DNA from 3 places in the Kluyvera ascorbata genome. Region 1 is predicted to be linked to each of the others. Evidence: predicted binding sites of a transcription regulator. Region 1 holds the regulator's gene; each other region holds the start of a gene.
What was found. Region 1 encodes PurR, which represses purine synthesis genes. Its sites were predicted from a motif close to CANGCAAACGTTTGCNTG; they were not measured.
Positions count from the first base shown of each region.

Region 2: MY052_RS00500 (nucleobase:cation symporter-2 family protein) is a predicted target of PurR. The motif match lies at 3,409-3,426, and genes of this name have one in related genera.
Region 3: carA (glutamine-hydrolyzing carbamoyl-phosphate synthase small subunit) is a predicted target of PurR. The motif match lies at 1,331-1,348, and genes of this name have one in related genera.

Region 1 is NZ_CP096201.1:2,637,712-2,643,825, reverse strand. It holds gene punC (purine nucleoside transporter PunC) at 1-38, opposite strand, end outside; gene punR (DNA-binding transcriptional activator PunR) at 152-1,063, shown strand; gene purR (HTH-type transcriptional repressor PurR) at 1,082-2,107, opposite strand; gene cydH (cytochrome bd-I oxidase subunit CydH) at 2,403-2,492, shown strand; gene MY052_RS12495 (MFS transporter) at 2,653-3,819, shown strand; gene sodB (superoxide dismutase [Fe]) at 3,899-4,480, opposite strand; gene MY052_RS12485 (C40 family peptidase) at 4,603-5,424, opposite strand; gene MY052_RS12480 (Grx4 family monothiol glutaredoxin) at 5,768-6,112, shown strand.
Region 2 is NZ_CP096201.1:104,723-110,836, forward strand. It holds gene yicI (alpha-xylosidase) at 1-9, shown strand, start outside; gene MY052_RS00495 (AsmA family protein) at 168-1,844, opposite strand; gene MY052_RS00500 (nucleobase:cation symporter-2 family protein) at 1,964-3,355, opposite strand; gene gltS (sodium/glutamate symporter) at 3,640-4,842, shown strand; gene glpK (glycerol kinase GlpK) at 4,918-6,114, opposite strand, start outside.
Region 3 is NZ_CP096201.1:4,240,773-4,246,886, forward strand. It holds gene carB (carbamoyl-phosphate synthase large subunit) at 1-72, opposite strand, end outside; gene carA (glutamine-hydrolyzing carbamoyl-phosphate synthase small subunit) at 91-1,239, opposite strand; gene dapB (4-hydroxy-tetrahydrodipicolinate reductase) at 1,695-2,516, opposite strand; gene citG (triphosphoribosyl-dephospho-CoA synthase CitG) at 2,696-3,604, opposite strand; gene citX (citrate lyase holo-[acyl-carrier protein] synthase) at 3,564-4,133, opposite strand; gene citF (citrate lyase subunit alpha) at 4,133-5,653, opposite strand; gene citE (citrate (pro-3S)-lyase subunit beta) at 5,664-6,114, opposite strand, start outside.

The DNA of each region.
Region 1 (6,114 bases):
CCCGCGAGCCAGACTAAAAATCCTTTCCCAGGTTGCATAAACTTCGCCCTTTTTATCATGAGTAAACAATGCCGCTGAGTGTAGAGAGTGCATAACGGCTTGTGAAACGCTAATATTTGCGCCATGGATTCAAAATATTTGAAGGCAAAAAATGTGGTCTGAATATTCTCTGGAAGTCGTTGATGCGGTGGCGCGCAACGGCAGCTTTAGCGCCGCGGCGCAGGAACTGCACCGTGTGCCTTCTGCGGTGAGCTACACGGTACGCCAGCTAGAGGAGTGGCTAGCCGTGCCGCTGTTCGAACGTCGTCATCGCGACGTAGAACTGACCCCAGCGGGGGCATGGTTTTTGAAAGAGGGACGTTCTGTTATCAAAAAAATGCAGATCACCCGTCAGCAGTGCCAGCAAATTGCTAACGGTTGGCGAGGGCAGCTGGCGATTGCGGTCGATAATATCGTGAAGCCCCAGCGAACTCGCCAGCTGATCGTCGATTTCTATCGTCATTTCAGCGATGTGGAACTGATTGTTTACCAGGAGGTATTCAACGGCGTCTGGGATGCGCTGGCGGACGGTCGTGTGGAACTGGCGATTGGCGCAACCCAGGCGATTCCGGTCGGTGGCCGTTTCGCTTTCCGTGATATGGGGATGCTCAACTGGCATTGCGTGGTCGCCAGTACGCATCCGTTGGCTCGAATGGACGGTCCACTGAGCGACGACGTGTTGCGCAACTGGCCGTCGCTGGTGCGTGAAGATACGTCGCGATCTCTGCCGAAGCGAACGACCTGGCTGCTCGATAACCAAAAACGCGTGGTCGTGCCGGATTGGGCCTCAGCGGAAACCTGTATCTCGGCGGGGCTTTGTGCGGCGATGGTGCCAGGACATCAGGCGCAGCCGTGGCTGGAAAGCGGAGAGTGGGTCGTGTTACAGCTTGAGAACCCGTTCCCGGATGCCGCCTGTTGTCTGACGTGGCAGCAAAGCGAAGCGTCGCCGGCGCTTAACTGGTTGCTGGAGTATCTGGGGGATAGCGAAACGTTAAATGAAGAGTGGCTGCGGACACCCGAGTAGGGTGTCCGCGGGTCATGCTTAGCGGCGATAGTCGCGGAACGGACCGTCGGCCACGGAACGACGTTCGATAAGGCGCGGATGCACCTCAATCGATTGAGACGTCTCGCGTTTGCTGACGATGCGATCCATCAGCATATTGAAGGCCGTTTCGCCGAGTGAATCTTTCGGCTGATGAATGGTGGTCAGCGCTGGGGTGAAGAAACGTGAGTTGCGCACGTTATCATAGCCGATGAGCGAAATATCCTGCGGCACGCGCAGCCCCATCTCATCTGCCGCACACAGGGCACCCATCGCCATAATGTCCCCGCCGCAGAAGATAGCGGTAGGGCGCGGATGCTGTGACAGAATTTGTTGCATGGCGCGATAACCTGACTCTGGCTCAAAGTCACCCTGCACAATCCAGTTGGCTGGCACGTTAATTTGCGCTTCTTCCATGGCTTTCATAAAGCCCGCAAGACGGCCTGCGCCGGTGTTACGCTCCAGAGGGCCTGGGATCACGCCAATATCGCGGTGTCCGCGCTCAATCAGGTAACGGCCCGCGGTGTAACCACCTTCAAATGCGTTATCAATAACGGAGTCGGTAAAGTCTGCTTTGGCTTCGCCCCAGTCCATGACGACCATCGGGATGTGACGGTACTCTTCCAGCATCGACAGCAGCGACTCTGGGTACTCAGAGCACATGACCAGCAGGCCATCGACGCGCTTTTGCGCCATCATTGACAGGTAGGCGCGCTGCTTTTCCAGGTTGTTCCAGGCGTTACCCAGAATCAGGGTATAGCCTTTCTCAAAGCAGTTTTTCTCAACGGCTTCGATAATTTCGGCAAAGTAGGCCGCTTCGCTGCTGGTCGCCAGTAAACCAATCGATTTGGTATGGTTAACCTTGAGGCTACGGGCAACGGCGCTTGGCGAGTAGTGCAGCTCTTTGATTGCCGCCCAGACGGCTTCACGCGTCTCTTCAGCAACAAAACGCGTCTTGTTAATTACATGTGATACGGTTGTAGTGGAAACGTTTGCGCGCTTCGCTACATCTTTAATAGTTGCCATTCCATTTCACTCCAGACCCTGGCCTGCCCCTGATAAAATCGAAAGGAAAACGTTTGCCTTCACACACCCTGACGCAATTTTATGGATTGCGATTCGCCGGGAAAACGATACAGGACGACAGGAGGGGGTCAATGGCCGGTACGCTTATAAATAAGCGTCGAATTCTGACTTATCCTGGCGCAAAGTGGAAGAGCAAAAAACAACATCCTGCTAAAACTGTGAAGATTTTTGCGCAATACTGTGCAAAAATGAGTTAGCTCAGTTTTGCTGTGGAAATAAAAAGGAGAAAAAATTGATGAGTACCGAACTTAAGCTGTCGCTCTCTACCACCGTTATTACGCTGGCGCTGATCGTCGCTGCCGCGTTGACTGCCGTTCTGCATTAATTCCTCTGCGGGGGAGCGTCCGCTCCCTCCTGTCTGATTGTTACCGAATTCGCAATAATCTTTTGCAGTTTTGTACACTTCTGTTTTTCTGTGATTAATGTCATGCTTTTGCATTATGTCCTTATGCCGCGTCTGTTGTGCGGCCACTCGGAGCTTGAGCATGAAAATTAACTTCCCCTTACTGGCGTTAGCCGTCGGTGCCTTTGGTATCGGCACCACCGAGTTCTCGCCGATGGGGCTTCTGCCGGTCATCGCCAAAGGGGTGGACGTTTCCATTCCTGCCGCCGGGATGCTGATCAGTGCCTATGCGGTCGGCGTCATGGTCGGTGCGCCGTTGATGACGCTGCTGCTTTCGCATCGCGCTCGCCGAAATGCGCTGATTTTCTTAATGGCGATTTTTACTCTCGGCAACGTGCTTTCTGCCATCGCGCCGGATTACACCACGCTGCTGTTGTCGCGCATTATTACCAGCCTTAATCACGGCGCGTTCTTTGGCCTGGGTTCGGTGGTGGCGGCGAGCGTCGTGCCGAAGCACAAACAGGCGAGCGCAGTAGCCACTATGTTTATGGGGCTGACTATCGCGAATATCGGTGGTGTACCTGCCGCGACGTGGCTGGGTGAAACCATCGGCTGGCGTATGTCGTTCCTGGCCACCGCCGGGCTTGGCGTTATCGCGATTCTGGGGCTGTGGTTCTCGCTGCCGAAGGGCGGGGCAGGCGAAAGACCGGACGTGAAGCGTGAACTGTCGGTGCTGGTGCGTCCACAGGTGCTTTCAGCCCTGTTAACCACCGTGCTGGGCGCGGGCGCGATGTTTACACTCTATACCTATATTTCGCCGGTGCTGCGTACCATCACTCACGCGACCCCGGGCTTTATTACCCTGATGCTGGTGCTGATTGGCGTGGGCTTTTCTATCGGTAACTTCCTCGGCGGTAAATTTGCAGACCGCTCGGTGAGCGGGACGCTGAAAGGCTTCCTGGGGCTGCTGATGGTCATAATGCTGGCCATACCTTTCCTTGCGCAAACGCAGGTTGGCGCGGCGTTCAGTATGGTGGTCTGGGGTGCGGCAACCTTCGCGGTGGTGCCACCGTTGCAAATGCGCGTGATGCGCGTGGCTCACGAAGCGCCGGGCCTTTCTTCCTCGGTGAATATCGGGGCGTTCAACCTGGGGAACGCACTGGGTGCGGTTGCGGGTGGGGCGGTTATTTCCGGTGGTCTGGGATATAGCTTTGTACCGGTCATGGGGGCAATAGTGGCAGCCCTGGCCCTGTTGGTGGTTTTTCTGAGCGGACGTTCGCGTGGTGAAGAAGCCCTGGCTCGTCAGTAAAAACAAAAACGCAGAAGGTCTCCCTTCTGCGTGATACGAGATAACCCGGCGAAGCGTTGCGATGCCGGGTTATTTTTGCTTAGGCTGCCAGATTCTTAGCAACGAATTCCCAGTTAACCAGAGCCCAGAAGTGCTCCAGATAGTTTGGACGCGCGTTGCGGTAATCGATGTAGTAAGCGTGTTCCCACACGTCAACGGTCAGCAGCGGCGTCGCGTCGGTGGTCAGCGGAGTCGCTGCGTTAGACGTAGAGACGATAGCCAGGGAGCCGTCAGCTTTCTTCACAAGCCAGGTCCAGCCAGCGCCGAAGTTTTTAACCGCGGCATCGGTGAACTGCGCTTTGAATTCAGCGAAGCTGCCGAAGGATTTGGTAATGGCTTCAGCGACTGCACCGGTTGGTTCGCCACCGGCGTTTGGTGCCAGGCAGTTCCAGTAGAAGGTGTGGTTCCAGACCTGTGCAGCGTTGTTGAACACGCCGCCTTCAGATGAACGCACGATCTCTTCCAGCGTTTTACCTTCAAACGCGGTGCCTTTGATCAGGTTGTTCAGGTTAGTGACATAGGTCTGGTGGTGTTTGCCATAGTGATACTCGAGCGTTTCCACGGAAATGTGTGGAACCAGAGCGTCTTTGGCATACGGTAATGCAGGTAATTCGAACGACATTGCTTCTCTCCTTATTATATTTGTACACTCAATAACCATGTACTGAGTAGGGATAGAGTAGCAAATTAAAAGGTGAGATAAAAGATAAGCTTACCCCGTTTATTAACAAACGGGGTAAGTGATTAACGAATTGTCTTAGGGGTAACAACACGGCGTGCGCCGACGTAGTGACGTACCCAATAATCTTCGCTCAGCGAGGTTATCTGGATGTCCTGGCCGGTACGCGGGGACTGAATAAATTTGCCGTTACCGACATACACGCCTACATGATCGGCGGTGCCGCGGCCCTGAGTGCGGAAGAAGACCAGATCGCCACTTTCCAGCTCACCACGTTCAACCGGACGCGCATCGCGCAAGTGATACATTTCATTAGCAGTGCGTGGAATACGGATGTTGACCAGATCTTTGTAAGCGTAATAGACCAGACCGCTGCAATCAAAACCGGTACGCGGAGAGTTGCCACCCCAGCGGTATGGTTTCCCTAACTGACCCATCAGCTTATTCATTGCGGTCTTCTGTACTTTCTGAACGCGAACTTTGTGCGCGGCGGCAATGGTAGTTGGTTTGGACTCTACAGGGCTGGTGGTGCAGACCTTCTTGTGACCTTTGCGAACCTTGCAGGTCGTAGTGACGCTGGCGGTTTTCACTGCGCTGCTTTTCACGCGGGTTTTAGCGGAGGCGGTTTTTGATTTGCTGGAAACTGGGGCCGCTTTCTTCGCGACGGCTGGCGTGGTTTTCTTCTTAGCGGCAACCGGAGTCGATTTTTTCTTAGCGTTAGATTTATTGTCCGCGTTCTTTTTCTTGCGTTCACTGCTTTTTACAGGGAGCGACTTTTGCGCCGTTGGGGTTTTGGCATGCCCTGTAGCATGCGCCAACGGCGTGAAGGATAACGATGTAAACAGCAATGCACAGAGCGTGAACGACCATTTTTTTATCTGCGCCACTGAACAACCCTCTGAGTAAGATGCAGGCTAAATGTCCTTGCCTGGGTATGGTTTACAAAACCCAACGATTCTAATCCATAAAAACACGAAATGTTAATAGTGTTTTTATAGATAAAACGTTGTTTCGTTAGCAACTGCAAAAAAAAACATCATTTGATACATAATGAGTCAAATAATGAGCAAGCTTTTCATCCACCTGCCGATAAACTCATATTTATAAAGCAACTTACCGCGTCAGACGATAAAATAGTAAAGCGTGAACAAAATGTTATTTTCTGTTCAGGGTCTGAAACGTTACAATGTCAGACTACTGCCGTAAAAAGAAGTTTGAGGAAGCAAGACAATGAGCGAGACAATTGAAAAAATTCAGCGCCAGATCGCTGAAAACCCAATCCTGCTGTACATGAAAGGTTCCCCGAAACTGCCAAGCTGCGGTTTCTCTGCCCAAGCCGTTCAGGCGCTGTCCGCCTGTGGCGAGCGCTTTGCTTACGTCGACATCCTGCAGAATCCGGACATCCGCGCTGAGCTGCCAAAGTATGCAAACTGGCCGACTTTCCCACAGCTGTGGGTTGATGGTGAGCTGGTTGGCGGCTGTGACATCATTATCGAAATGTACCAGCGCGGCGAACTGCAGCCTCTGATTAAAGAGACCGCAGCCAAATACGCTGAAGAGCCGAAGGCAGAATAATT
Region 2 (6,114 bases), 2.5 Mb from region 1:
ACGCTGTAGTATTGAGGATGTCCCCTCTCCCCATAGGGGAGAGGGGACCGATTGTGCGGCTAGCATGTTTGGTTTTCTCCCTCGCGCCTCTTGTAGCCCGGCCAAGCGCAACGCCGCCGGGGAGGCTCCAGGTTAACCCCGGGGTCGGCGTAAACGCCTCGCCCGGGCTACTTTATCACTCCACCCTGTATCTGCTGGGTGACTTCCTGCTTATCCATATTCACCGCATGCAGCTGCCCGTTCACCGTCGGTTTCAGCGGTGCATCGGCCTGCACATTCCCGCTCGCCGTCAGCTGAATATTCCCATCGCCGGTAATCGGCAACGCTGGCCATCCCCATTGCTGGAGCACGTTCAGCGGCACGCCGCGGCCGTTCAGCGTCACGCGGGTATGGCGCTGTGGCTGCTGTGCAACGGTCGCGGTGGCCTCCAGAATGCCTTTTTCGGTAAAGGCGCTCAGCTCGGTGATGTTGACGTTCGAGGCATCGGCGTTCAGCGTCATCGACGGACGACGCACGTCGATGCGGTTAAAGGTTGCCGCCGCGCCGTTCAGCGTCGCACTGCCGCCCCAGACGCCCCACTGGCGGTTTTTCGCCAACTGAAGATTGGCGCCGTAGCCGTCCAGCGCGGTGATCTGCCATGGGAAGTCAGGGTTGATATCAATCACCAGGTTGCGGCTGGCGCCGAATTTCTTCAGGGTCACGCTTTGCAGCCACGGTGGTAGCTGTTCCATCCACAGCGTTTTCCAGTTCTCTGGCAGCGTATACTCCAGCCCGGCGACGACCGCGTCGTCCAGCACCAGGGCATTCCCGGCGCGCAGCCAGTTACCGGAACTGCGCACCATGCCGCCTTCCCAGCGCGAGGTAAACTGGCGCAACGCAATGCCCTGCGGTGAAAATTCCGCGTTGAGGATCGGGTCGAGCAGGTGCAGCGAGCCGTAGATAAACTCGCTGGCATTCATCGAAATTTTACCGTCGTCGCTCTGCCAGCCACCCTGGCTGAGGGTCAGGTTGCGCAAGTTGAGGTCGAGGTCGGTCACCGCCCAATCCGGACCTTGCAGTCGTGCATCGGTGATATCAAGACGGCCAATCTGTAACGACGGCACGGTGGTGAGCGGCGCAAGGAAATCGAGCAGCGGCTTGTCGCTCTGCATGCGGATTTCGTTAAGACGCAGATTATCCACCACCCAACTGCCGTCGCTGTTGCGCCGTGCGTTGCCGGTGAGTGAACCGCGCGCCATATCGGCACCGACGGTGGTTAAGGTGACCTCGCCGTTGTCGAGGGTGCCTTCAATCAGCGCGTTGGTGGCCGGGATGCCGTTAAGCGACAGCGAGCCTGCGCTCATCTGAATCTGGGCTTTGGTGCCCAGCACGTTTCCCGCAACCGGTGCCCAAGGCATCACGCCGCCGGAGACGCGCTGAGCGCTCAAATCCCAGCCGGTTTCCGGGCTGTTCAGCGCCATATTGCTCAGCTGCAGGCGGTCTGCGGCAAACGGCAGCGGGGCGTTAGACGGAGAAAGGTTTAGCGTGCCGTCCTGCAACAGAATGGTATCGACGTGCAGCGGGTCCGTTATCTGGCGCGAGCTCAGACCGATATCCACCGCTTTGGCAACCAGCGTCGCAGGCTTGCCGTCGCGGCCAAAGGTGACGTTTTTCAGCAGGATATGAGAAGGCGAAGAAAAGCGATGATCCATCGCGTCAAACGTCACGTGGTACGGGGTACTGTCGCTCAGCCACTGGCTAACGTGACGTGCGCCCCAGCGCGTTTGCAGTAAGAAGTAGAAGGCCAGGATCACCAGCAGCAGGGCGATCAACAGCCAGATAATGAGCTTTCCAAGAAATTTCATGATCTTCCGTCCTGAGAAGGGCACATAAACCTGTTATGCATGATTTATGCGCATTCCTCAAGGCGGGAATCGTATTATTCGATGTCAGCGGCAGTGGCGAAACCACTGCCGCGAAGGGATTACGCTTTTTCCGGCGGGAAGACCAGGTTGAGGATAATCGCGGTGATACCACCGGCAGCGATACCGGAAGAGAGCAGGTTTTTCAACCAGTCCGGCGCGAACTGCAGAATTTGTGGCTGCTGAGAGACGCCCAGACCAACCGCCAGCGACAGCGCGATAATCAGGATCGCACGACGGTTCAGCGGTTCGCGGGAGACGATACGCACGCCGGATGCCGCGATGGTACCGAACATCACCAGCGTTGCGCCGCCGAGCACCGGCTCAGGAATGTGCTGCACAAAGCCACTTACCGCCGGGAACAGGCCCAGTACGATAAGCATCAGTGCCACCACGAAGCCCACGTAGCGGCTGGCAACGCCGGTCAGCTGAATCACGCCGTTGTTCTGCCCGAAGCAAGAGTTCGGGAAGGTATTGAAGATGGCCGATACGCATGAGTTCAGGCCGTTTGCCAGCACGCCGCCTTTCAAACGCTTCATATAGACCGGGCCGGAAACCGGCTGCTCGGATACGTCGGAGGTGGCGGTGATGTCGCCAATGGTCTCGAGCGAGGTGATCATAAACACCAGCATCAGCGGCAGCAGCAGGCTCCAGTCGATGCCTAAACCGTAATACAGCGGCGTTGGGATGGTAATCAGACTGCTGTTCGCCGGGGCCGCGTTCTCTGGCAGCATGCCGAGGAACCACGCCATCAGGTAGCCTGCTGCCATGGCAATCACCAAAGAGGCGATGCGCAGGTACGGGTTACGCTGGCGGTTCAGCAGAATAATAATGGCCAGCACGATCCCTGCCAGCAGCAGGTTTTTCGGCGCGCCGAAGGTGTGGTCTGCCATCGCTGCGTAGCCGCCACCGATGGAGGTCAGGCCAACCTGAATCAGCGACAGGCCGATAATCATCACCACCACGCCGGAAACCAGCGGCGTAATCACGCGGCGCGCCAGGTGCAGCACGCGGGAGATAACCATTTCAGTGCAGCTTGCCAGCATCAGGGTGCCGAACAGCGCCGCCATCATCGTGGGTACGTCCGCGCCGCCGGTTTTCAACGCCGTGCCACCCATAATCAATGGCGCAACGAAGTTGAAGCTGGTGCCCTGAATCGACAGCAAGCCAGAACCCACCGGGCCCCAGGCTTTAATCTGAATGATGGACGCCACGCCGGAGGCGAATAACGACATGCTGATAATGTGCTGAGTGTCTTCCGCTGGCAGGCCCAGCGCCTGGCAGATGAGCAGCGCGGGGGTGATCACCGCAACAAACATCGCCAGCAGGTGCTGAAACGCGGCGAAAAGCGTCTGCGGCAGCGGTGGGCGATCTTCCAGACGATAGATTAATTCGCTGTTCTGCGAATGCGCAATCGGTTGCGCATTGGCTTGATCGAGTGTGTTAGAAGACATCTCAGAGGTAATCCCGTGGTGGAAAAGTGGCGATTTTAGCGGACTGGTTGGTAAAAGCAATCGGTTGCTTTCACTGATGACAAATTATTGCGGAAAATAGCCGTGTAAATTAAGGGGGTTTGGCGGGATAAGTTAACGAAAATGATGACAAATAGTACGTTTTTCTACCCTATTGTCCTTTTTCTTGCTTACACTTTTGCCCAACGCCTCACGAGGAGGCGTGGACGACATGGGAAATTGGTCGCGTGTGAATGAATCATACGTTTTAGTCAGGAGCTGTAATTATGTTTCATCTCGATACTTTATCGACGCTCGTTGCCGCAACGCTGGTGTTGCTGCTAGGACGAAAACTGGTTCAGAGCGTTCCCTTCCTTAAGAAATACACCATCCCTGAGCCCGTTGCGGGCGGCCTGCTGGTGGCGCTGGCGCTGCTGGTGCTGAAAAAGAGCATGGGCTGGGAACTCGACTTCGACATGAGCCTGAAGGACCCGCTGATGCTGGCGTTCTTCGCCACTATTGGTCTGAACGCCAATATCGCCAGCCTGCGCGCGGGCGGCAAGGTGGTGGGGACGTTCCTGATTGTGGTGGTGGGGCTGCTGTTGCTGCAAAACGCGCTGGGCATTGGCATGGCGAAGCTCTTAGGGCTCGACCCGCTGATGGGCCTGCTGGCGGGGTCAATCACGCTTTCCGGCGGTCATGGTACCGGGGCGGCGTGGAGCAAGCTGTTTATCGAACGCTATGGCTTTGAAAATGCAACGGAAGTGGCAATGGCCTGCGCCACCTTCGGGCTGGTGCTCGGTGGTCTGATTGGCGGACCGGTGGCGCGCTATCTGGTGAAGCACTCTTCCTCACCGGACGGGAGCCCGGAGGATCAGGAAGTGCCAACGGCGTTTGAGAAACCGGACGTGGGGCGCAGCATTACCTCGCTGGTGATGATTGAGACTATCGCGCTTATCGCTATTTGCCTCACGCTCGGCAAAATCATTGCGCAACTGCTGGCCGGTACGGCACTCGAGCTGCCAACGTTTGTTTGCGTGCTGTTTGTTGGGGTGATCCTCAGCAACGGTCTGGCGCTGATGGGCTTTTACCGCGTGTTTGAGCGGGCGGTGTCGGTGCTGGGTAACGTCAGCCTGTCGCTGTTCCTGGCGATGGCGTTGATGGGGCTTAAGCTGTGGGAGCTGGCCTCTCTGGCGCTGCCGATGCTGGTCATTTTGTCGGTGCAGGCCGTGGCGATGGGGCTGTACGCCATTTTCGTTACCTACCGTCTGATGGGCAAAAACTACGACGCGGCGGTGCTGGCGGCGGGTCACTGCGGCTTTGGCCTTGGCGCAACGCCAACGGCGATTGCCAATATGCAGGCCATTACCGAGCGTTTCGGGCCGTCACATATGGCGTTTCTGGTGGTGCCGATGGTGGGGGCGTTCTTTATTGATATCGTCAACGCGCTGGTGATTAAGCTGTATTTGATGTTGCCGATATTTGGTTGATGGTTGGTGCCGTCCCCGGCGTCGCTGCGCTCGGCCGGGCTACATTAGATTGGTAGCCCGGTCGAGGCTCAGTGCTTACCCTTCGTGATCTTCCCACGCTAACGCGCGTTTCACCGCTTTCTGCCAGCCGCTGTAGCGGTAGTTACGCTCGGTGGTTTCAATCCCCGGGCGGAATTCGCGCTCAATGACCGCTTTCTCCTGCAGCTCATCCAGGTTCTGCCAGAAGCCGACCGCCAGACCGGCCAGATAGGCCGCGCCGAGCGCCGTTACTTCGCGCACTTCCGGACGCTCAACGCGAGTGCCAAGAATGTCGGACTGGAACTGCATCAGGAAGTTGTTGGCGACCGCGCCACCGTCCACGCGCAGAGCGTGCAGACGAATACCAGAGTCTGCCTGCATCGCTTCCAGCACGTCGCGGGTCTGGTAGGCGATGGATTCCAGCGTAGCGCGAATAATATGGTTCGAGTTCACGCCGCGGGTCAGGCCGAAGATGGCACCACGAGCATACGGGTCCCAGTACGGTGCGCCGAGGCCGGTAAAGGCCGGTACCACGTACACGCCGTTGGTGTCTTTCACCTTGGTGGCGAAGTACTCGGAGTCGAACGCGTCGCTAATCAGCTTCATTTCGTCGCGCAGCCACTGAATGGACGCGCCCGCCATGAATACCGCGCCTTCCAGCGCATAGTTCACTTCACCGCGTGGGCCGCAGGCGATGGTGGTCAGCAGGCCGTGGCTGGAGGCCACCGCTTTCTCACCGGTGTTCATCAGCATAAAGCAGCCGGTACCGTAGGTATTTTTCGCCATCCCTTCTTTCACGCACAGCTGGCCGAACAGCGCCGCCTGCTGGTCACCGGCAATCCCGGCGATAGGAATACGCGTACCGCCTTTACCGCCAATGTTGGTCTGGCCGTACACTTCAGATGACTTACGCACTTCCGGTAGCATGGCGCGCGGGATATCCAGCGCATCCAGCATTTTGTCATCCCACTCCAGCGTGTTGATGTTGAACAGCATGGTACGTGAGGCGTTGGTGTAGTCGGTGACGTGAACGCGGCCCTGGGTCATTTTCCAGATAAGCCAGGTATCAACGGTACCAAACAGCAGTTCGCCGCGTTTCGCACGCTCGCGGGAGCCTTCGACGTGGTCGAGGATCCACTTCACTTTGGTGCCGGAGAAGTACGGGTCCACTACCAGGCCGGTGGCCTTTCGCACGTACTCTTCCATGCCGTCGCGCTTCAATTGTTCACAGATATCCGCGGTGCGGCGGCACTG
Region 3 (6,114 bases), 1.6 Mb from region 1:
ACACGCCTGACCGATAACAATCGGGCCCGCGCCCAGAATCAGGATACTTTTTATGTCTGTACGTTTTGGCATGGCTCTTATTACTCCTGATTATTTCGCGGACTGACGGTATTGCTCAATAAGCTCGATAAAGTGGTCGAACAGCGGTGCCGCATCGTGCGGGCCTGGGCTCGCCTCTGGGTGGCCCTGGAAGCTGAACGCCGGTTTATCGGTACGGTGAATCCCCTGCAGGGTACCGTCGAACAGAGATTTGTGGGTTACGCGCAGGTTGGCCGGCAGCGAGTCTTCATCAACCGCAAAGCCGTGGTTCTGCGCGGTGATCATCACCACGTTCTTGTCCATGTCTTTCACCGGGTGGTTACCACCGTGGTGACCAAATTTCATCTTGATGGTCTTCGCACCGCTCGCCAGCGCCAGCAGCTGATGGCCGAGGCAGATGCCAAACACCGGAACGTTGGTCTGGAGGAATTTTTCAATCGCGTCGATGGCGTAGTCGCACGGCGCCGGGTCGCCAGGGCCGTTAGACAGGAACACGCCGTCTGGATTCATCGCCAGCACTTCTTCGGCGGAGGTCTTCGCCGGTACCACCGTCAGGCGGCAGCCGCGGTCAACCAGCATGCGCAGGATGTTGCGCTTCGCGCCAAAATCGTAGGCAACGACGTGGAACGGCAGCTCTTCTTCGGACTTGGCTTCCGGCAGGTCACCCGCCAGTGTCCAGCTACCCTGCGTCCAGCTGTAGGATTCAGCCGTGGTCACTTCTTTTGCCAGGTCCATCCCATTTAAGCCTGGAAACGCTTTGGCTTTTTCTAAGGCCAGCTTAGCATCCAGATTATCGCCTGCGATGATGCAGCCGTTCTGAGCGCCCTTCTCGCGCAGCAGTCGCGTCAGCTTACGCGTATCGATATCGGCAATCGCCACGATGTTATGCCGTTTGAGGTAAGAAGAGAGGTCTTCGGTGTTGCGGTAGTTGCTGGCAATCAGCGGCAGGTCGCGAATAACCAGACCCTGAGCGTGAACCTGAGAGGACTCTTCATCGGCGGCGTTGGTGCCGACATTACCAATATGGGGATAAGTAAGGGTGACGATTTGGCGAGAATAGGAAGGATCAGTGAGGATTTCTTGATAACCGGTCATTGAAGTATTGAAAACGACTTCCCCAACCGCCGAACCCGTTGCCCCTATGGCCCGACCGTAAAACTGGGTTCCGTCTTCCAGAACCAATAGCGCTGACTTAATCAAAACACCCTCCAGAGAATATTTACTCGCTTTATTTGCATATTAATTCATAACAATGGCACAAATCAATGCAAATCTGCTTACCGATGAATTTCTGGCAAACGGCGGCATTCTAGTGACAGCCTCGGCAAATGTCTACCTTAAAGGACAATTTTTATTATTATTTTGCGCCACTGATGTGACAGCAAGGCGATAGCCATCAAAAAGATCAACTAACTCATTGTAGAAAACGCTTGCGGAGCAGGAAGAGTGTTAAATTTCAGCGGGGAGCGTAAAAAAGTAGACCGGATGGTCAAAATTTACATTTAACCAACACATTTTCGATAGATAACTTATAAAAACACCAAACTCAAAACAGAATCATAAAACAAAAGGCAAAATAAAGGGCAATAAAATATTGCCCTGTGTAATCAAGTAATTATGACTACAATAACCACATCACGATGGGTAATAAATACTTATAATTCATTCAAATTCAGCACATCACGCATATCAAAAAGACCATTTTTCTTAGACTTGAGCCACTGAGCCGATCTTACCGCGCCGTTAGCAAACGTCATGCGGCTGGAAGCCTTATGCGTAATCTCTACACGCTCGCCAATATCGGCAAACATCGCGGTGTGTTCACCAACAATGTCCCCGGCGCGAACGGTGGCAAAACCAATGGTGCCCGGTACGCGTTCACCGGTATAACCTTCGCGCGAGTAGACCGCGCAGTCCTTCAGATCTTTATCCAGCGCCCCGGCGATCGCTTCACCCATCGCCAGTGCCGTACCCGATGGTGCATCCACTTTATGGCGGTGGTGCGCTTCAATAATTTCGATATCGGTATAGTCGCCCATCACTTTCGCCGCTTTCTCCAGCAGCTTAAGCATGACGTTAACGCCGACGCTAAAGTTGGCCGCGAAAACGATCGCAATCTCTTGTGAAGCGTCGCGAATGGCCTGCTTACCGGCATCGTCGAAGCCGGTGGTGCCAATGACCATGCCTTTACCATGCTGGCGGCAAAACGCCAGATGTGCCAGCGTGCCTTCCGGACGGGTAAAATCGATGAACACGTCAAAATCATCTTTTACCGCTTCCAGGCTGCTCTGAACGGTGACGCCAGATTGACCAGCACCCGCCATTTCACCAGCATCGCTGCCCAGTAAAGAAGAGCCTTCACGCTCCAGCGCAGCCCCTAATTGAACTCCTTCCATCGCCAGCGTTGCCTGGATTAACTGCCGTCCCATGCGCCCGCCAGCGCCTGCAATGGCGACGCGGATTTGTGCTTCATGCATAGCTATTCTCTTTTGTTAAAATTGCGTAAATCGTTTTCAGAGTAACCAGCCCACAACAGGGTCGCCAGCCGAAAACGCCGATAATTAGAATTTAATGATAAACAGAGAGGAATATCAGTAAAAGACATGATTCATCCCGCAGGATGAATCAATAGCATAGGAAGATAATGAAGTGAAACTTACTCAGAATAGAAAGGACCAGCCGGGAAATGACTTAAAAACCAGGTCACTGCCAGTAAATCTGCACTGCCTCCTGGGCTAAGATTGCGCGCTATCAGCTCATCATCAAACTGCTGCATCGCTTCAATCCCACCGTCAACCAGCACCCCGCCCTGCCACAATAATTTTTGCGCCTGTTGTTGTACATAATTGAGCCCTTCCAGCCCACCACGGGAAACCAGATTGGTGTCATCATTCCAGGCCATCAGATGCAATAACGTTTGTAGCAGCGCCAGATTGGCGTCGTCATGCTCCTTGAGTACGCGATGGTAAACGGGCAGTGCCTGCGTTCTGACAGTACGAAAACCGCTTTCCGCCTCGCCGCGCGCGCCCGCCAACCCATAACGCAGAAAGTGCCGTTCGCCCTTGCTGAGATTGCCACCTTTATCCAGAGACAGTTCACGCGCGACCATATCCCGACACAAACTCGCCACGGTGTCGCAAATATGGTGCTGCGATAGCGACTCCCCCTGCCCGACGAGACGACCCATCGCCGTAGTGAGTAACCCAAAAGCAAAAATTGCGCCGCGATGCGTGTTTACACCGTTGGTCGACTGCAGCATGTCATTTTCACACGCCAGCCCCAGCGGACGAATCATCACCAGCACCATCTGCGGATCCAGCTTCGCGGTGCTGTTTCCCATCATGAAAAACTTTTCCATCCACGGTGCAATCGCCGCCGTGCTGCGCTCAAAGGTGGCCAGATCCATGTCCCGATGGGCACCAGCATTGCGAATATCCACCAGCCCCGGTTTCGGGGTTAACCGCACTTCGGTCAGCAGCGCACGCGCCACCAGCCCAATAACATCCTCGGCTTTCAGCGTTACGCTAACTGGCGTATGCCGTTCCGTCACTACGTTCACGCTCATAGCTATCAATCCTTCGTGCAATTTCATCCAACAAGAGGTCGAGAGAATGCGCTCGACCTCGCGCACAGACGTGGGCTTCCGACTGACAAATCAGGCATTTCCTGGCAGGTAGCCCCAGTTCACGACGCGAAAGCGAGCGACCATCGCTATCCATCACGTCAATATCCCAGAGCCTTCCCAGCGGATGCTGTTGTTCCAGCATCATCAGTTGTCGTTTCAACGCTTTAGCAGGCGCGCAGACCGCCGCCATCCATTCCGGGCCGCTCAACGCATCCGTACGCGCTTCCCAGACGCTTACCCATTCCATCTGCTGGCAGACAGCCGCAATCTCGCGCTGCGCATACTCTGCAACACGCAGCCACACAGGGGAGTTTTTGACGGCTCCCGGTGCCACCAGTGAAAAGGTGATCAGCGGTAGTCGGTAACAGTCCAACGCCTGGCGCTGACGCGCCGCGCGGCTATCGCGCGCATAAAGCATCGCTTCCAGCGTTACCGGCTGACCGCTGGAGAGGAGATCTGCACCATTCATCAGCGTTTTACCTGACGGATCACGTCGATCACCGAACCATCGCGATAGCGCACCACCGCCACCACCCGGTCGGTAAAGGCGATAGGCTCCGGTTTACCCGTCAGTTGCTCCGCACGTTGCTGGAGCTGTTCGATGGTCATCAGCGCAACGCCAGCCTGCTTCAGGTTATCAATCAGATCCTGACGAGCCGGGTTCACCGCAATGCCGTGATCGGTGACAAGCACATCGACGCTCGCCCCCGGCGTAACGGTGGTGAGCACCTTTTCCACCACGCAGGGAATGCGCCCACGCACCAGCGGCGCGGTAATAATAGTCAGATCGGCCCCTGCCGCCGTGTCGCTATGCCCACCGGAAGCACCGCGCAGCACGCCGTTCGACCCGGTCATCACGTTCACGTTGTACTTCACATCAATTTCCAGCGCGCTGAGCATCACTACGTTCAGACGTTCGCATGCTGCCCCTTTAGAGCCTGGGTTGGCGTACTGGTTGGTGGAAATCTCAATGTGGTTAGGGTTTTGCGCCAGAGAACGCGCGGCGTCGCCGTCAAAGGATTGGGTATCAAGCAGCGCTTTGATAAGCCCCTTCTCATGCAGATCCACCATCGTGCCGGTGATCCCGCCGAGCCCGAAGCTCGCGGTAATATTGTGGCGACGCATTTTATCTTCGAGGAACCTCGTGACCGCCAGCGATGCGCCGCCGGTGCCGGTTTGCAGCGAGAAGCCGTCGTTGAAATAACCCGAATGTTCAATCACCTCCGCAGCCTGGCGTGCAATCAGCAGCTCGCGTGGGTTGCTGGACAAGCGAATCGCCCCTGCGGTGATCTTCGCCGGATCGCCCACCTCATCGACCTGGACAATATAATCCACCTGATCCTGCGCAATGCTCGCCGGATAGTTCGGATATGCCACCCACTCTTCCGTCAGCAGTACCACGCAGTTAGCATGTTCGGCATCAACCTGCGCATAACCCAGTGAGCCGCAGCGCGATTTACCACTGAAGCCGTTGGCATTGCCGAACTCGTCGCAGCACGGTACGCCGAGGAACGCAACATCGATATTCAGCTCACCGCTCTGAATTAGCTTCACGCGTCCGCCGTGAGAGTGGATCTGCACCGGATTCTCCATCAAACCGGCGGAAATCTCCTCGCCCAGTTGACCGCGCAGACCAGAGGTGTAGATCTGGCGGATCACGCCGTTTTTAATATGTTCGATAAGCGGCCAGTGCGCGTCAATCAGCGAACTGGAGGCCAGCGTTAAGTCGCGAAAGCCCATTTCTGCCAACTTCGCCATCACCATATTGACGACTTTATCGCCACCGCGAAATGCATGGTGGAAGGACACGGTCATGCCATTTTTAAGCCCAGTGCGACGGATAGCCTCTTCCAGCGAGTCGCACACCTTACGCTGGCGTTTTTCGGTTTCGCAGGCCAGCCACGTGCTGTTGTGGGCCACGCCCTGGTAAGGCTGTAATCTCTCCGGCACAACATATTGCTGTTCCAGCATGTTGATTGTCTCTTTCATGGTTCCCTCCTTAATCACGAATGCCGGAAGCCGACAACGCCACCACTTTGCGCGCGTGGTCGATAATCGGACCGTCGATCATTTTGCCGTTCAACGACACTACGCCCAGACCGCGTGTTTCCGCCTCTTCCGCTGCGGCAATCACTTCCCGCGCGTGCTCCACTTCTTTTCGCGTCGGCGAATACGCCTGATGCAGCAGCTCAATTTGACGCGGGTTCACCAGCGATTTACCGTTAAACCCGAGTCCCTTAGCCAGCTGAACCTCTTTGAGGAACCCTTCTTCATTGTTGATATCGGACCACACCACGTCGTAGGCCGCGATACCGCCTACGCGGGCGGCGTGCAGCACGGCGCAGCGGGCGTAAAACAGCTCGGTACCGTCGCCGCGACAGGTGCCCATATCCATCACATAATCGAAGGCCGCCAGGGCAATCGCCACCATGCGCGGGCTGGAGGTCGCA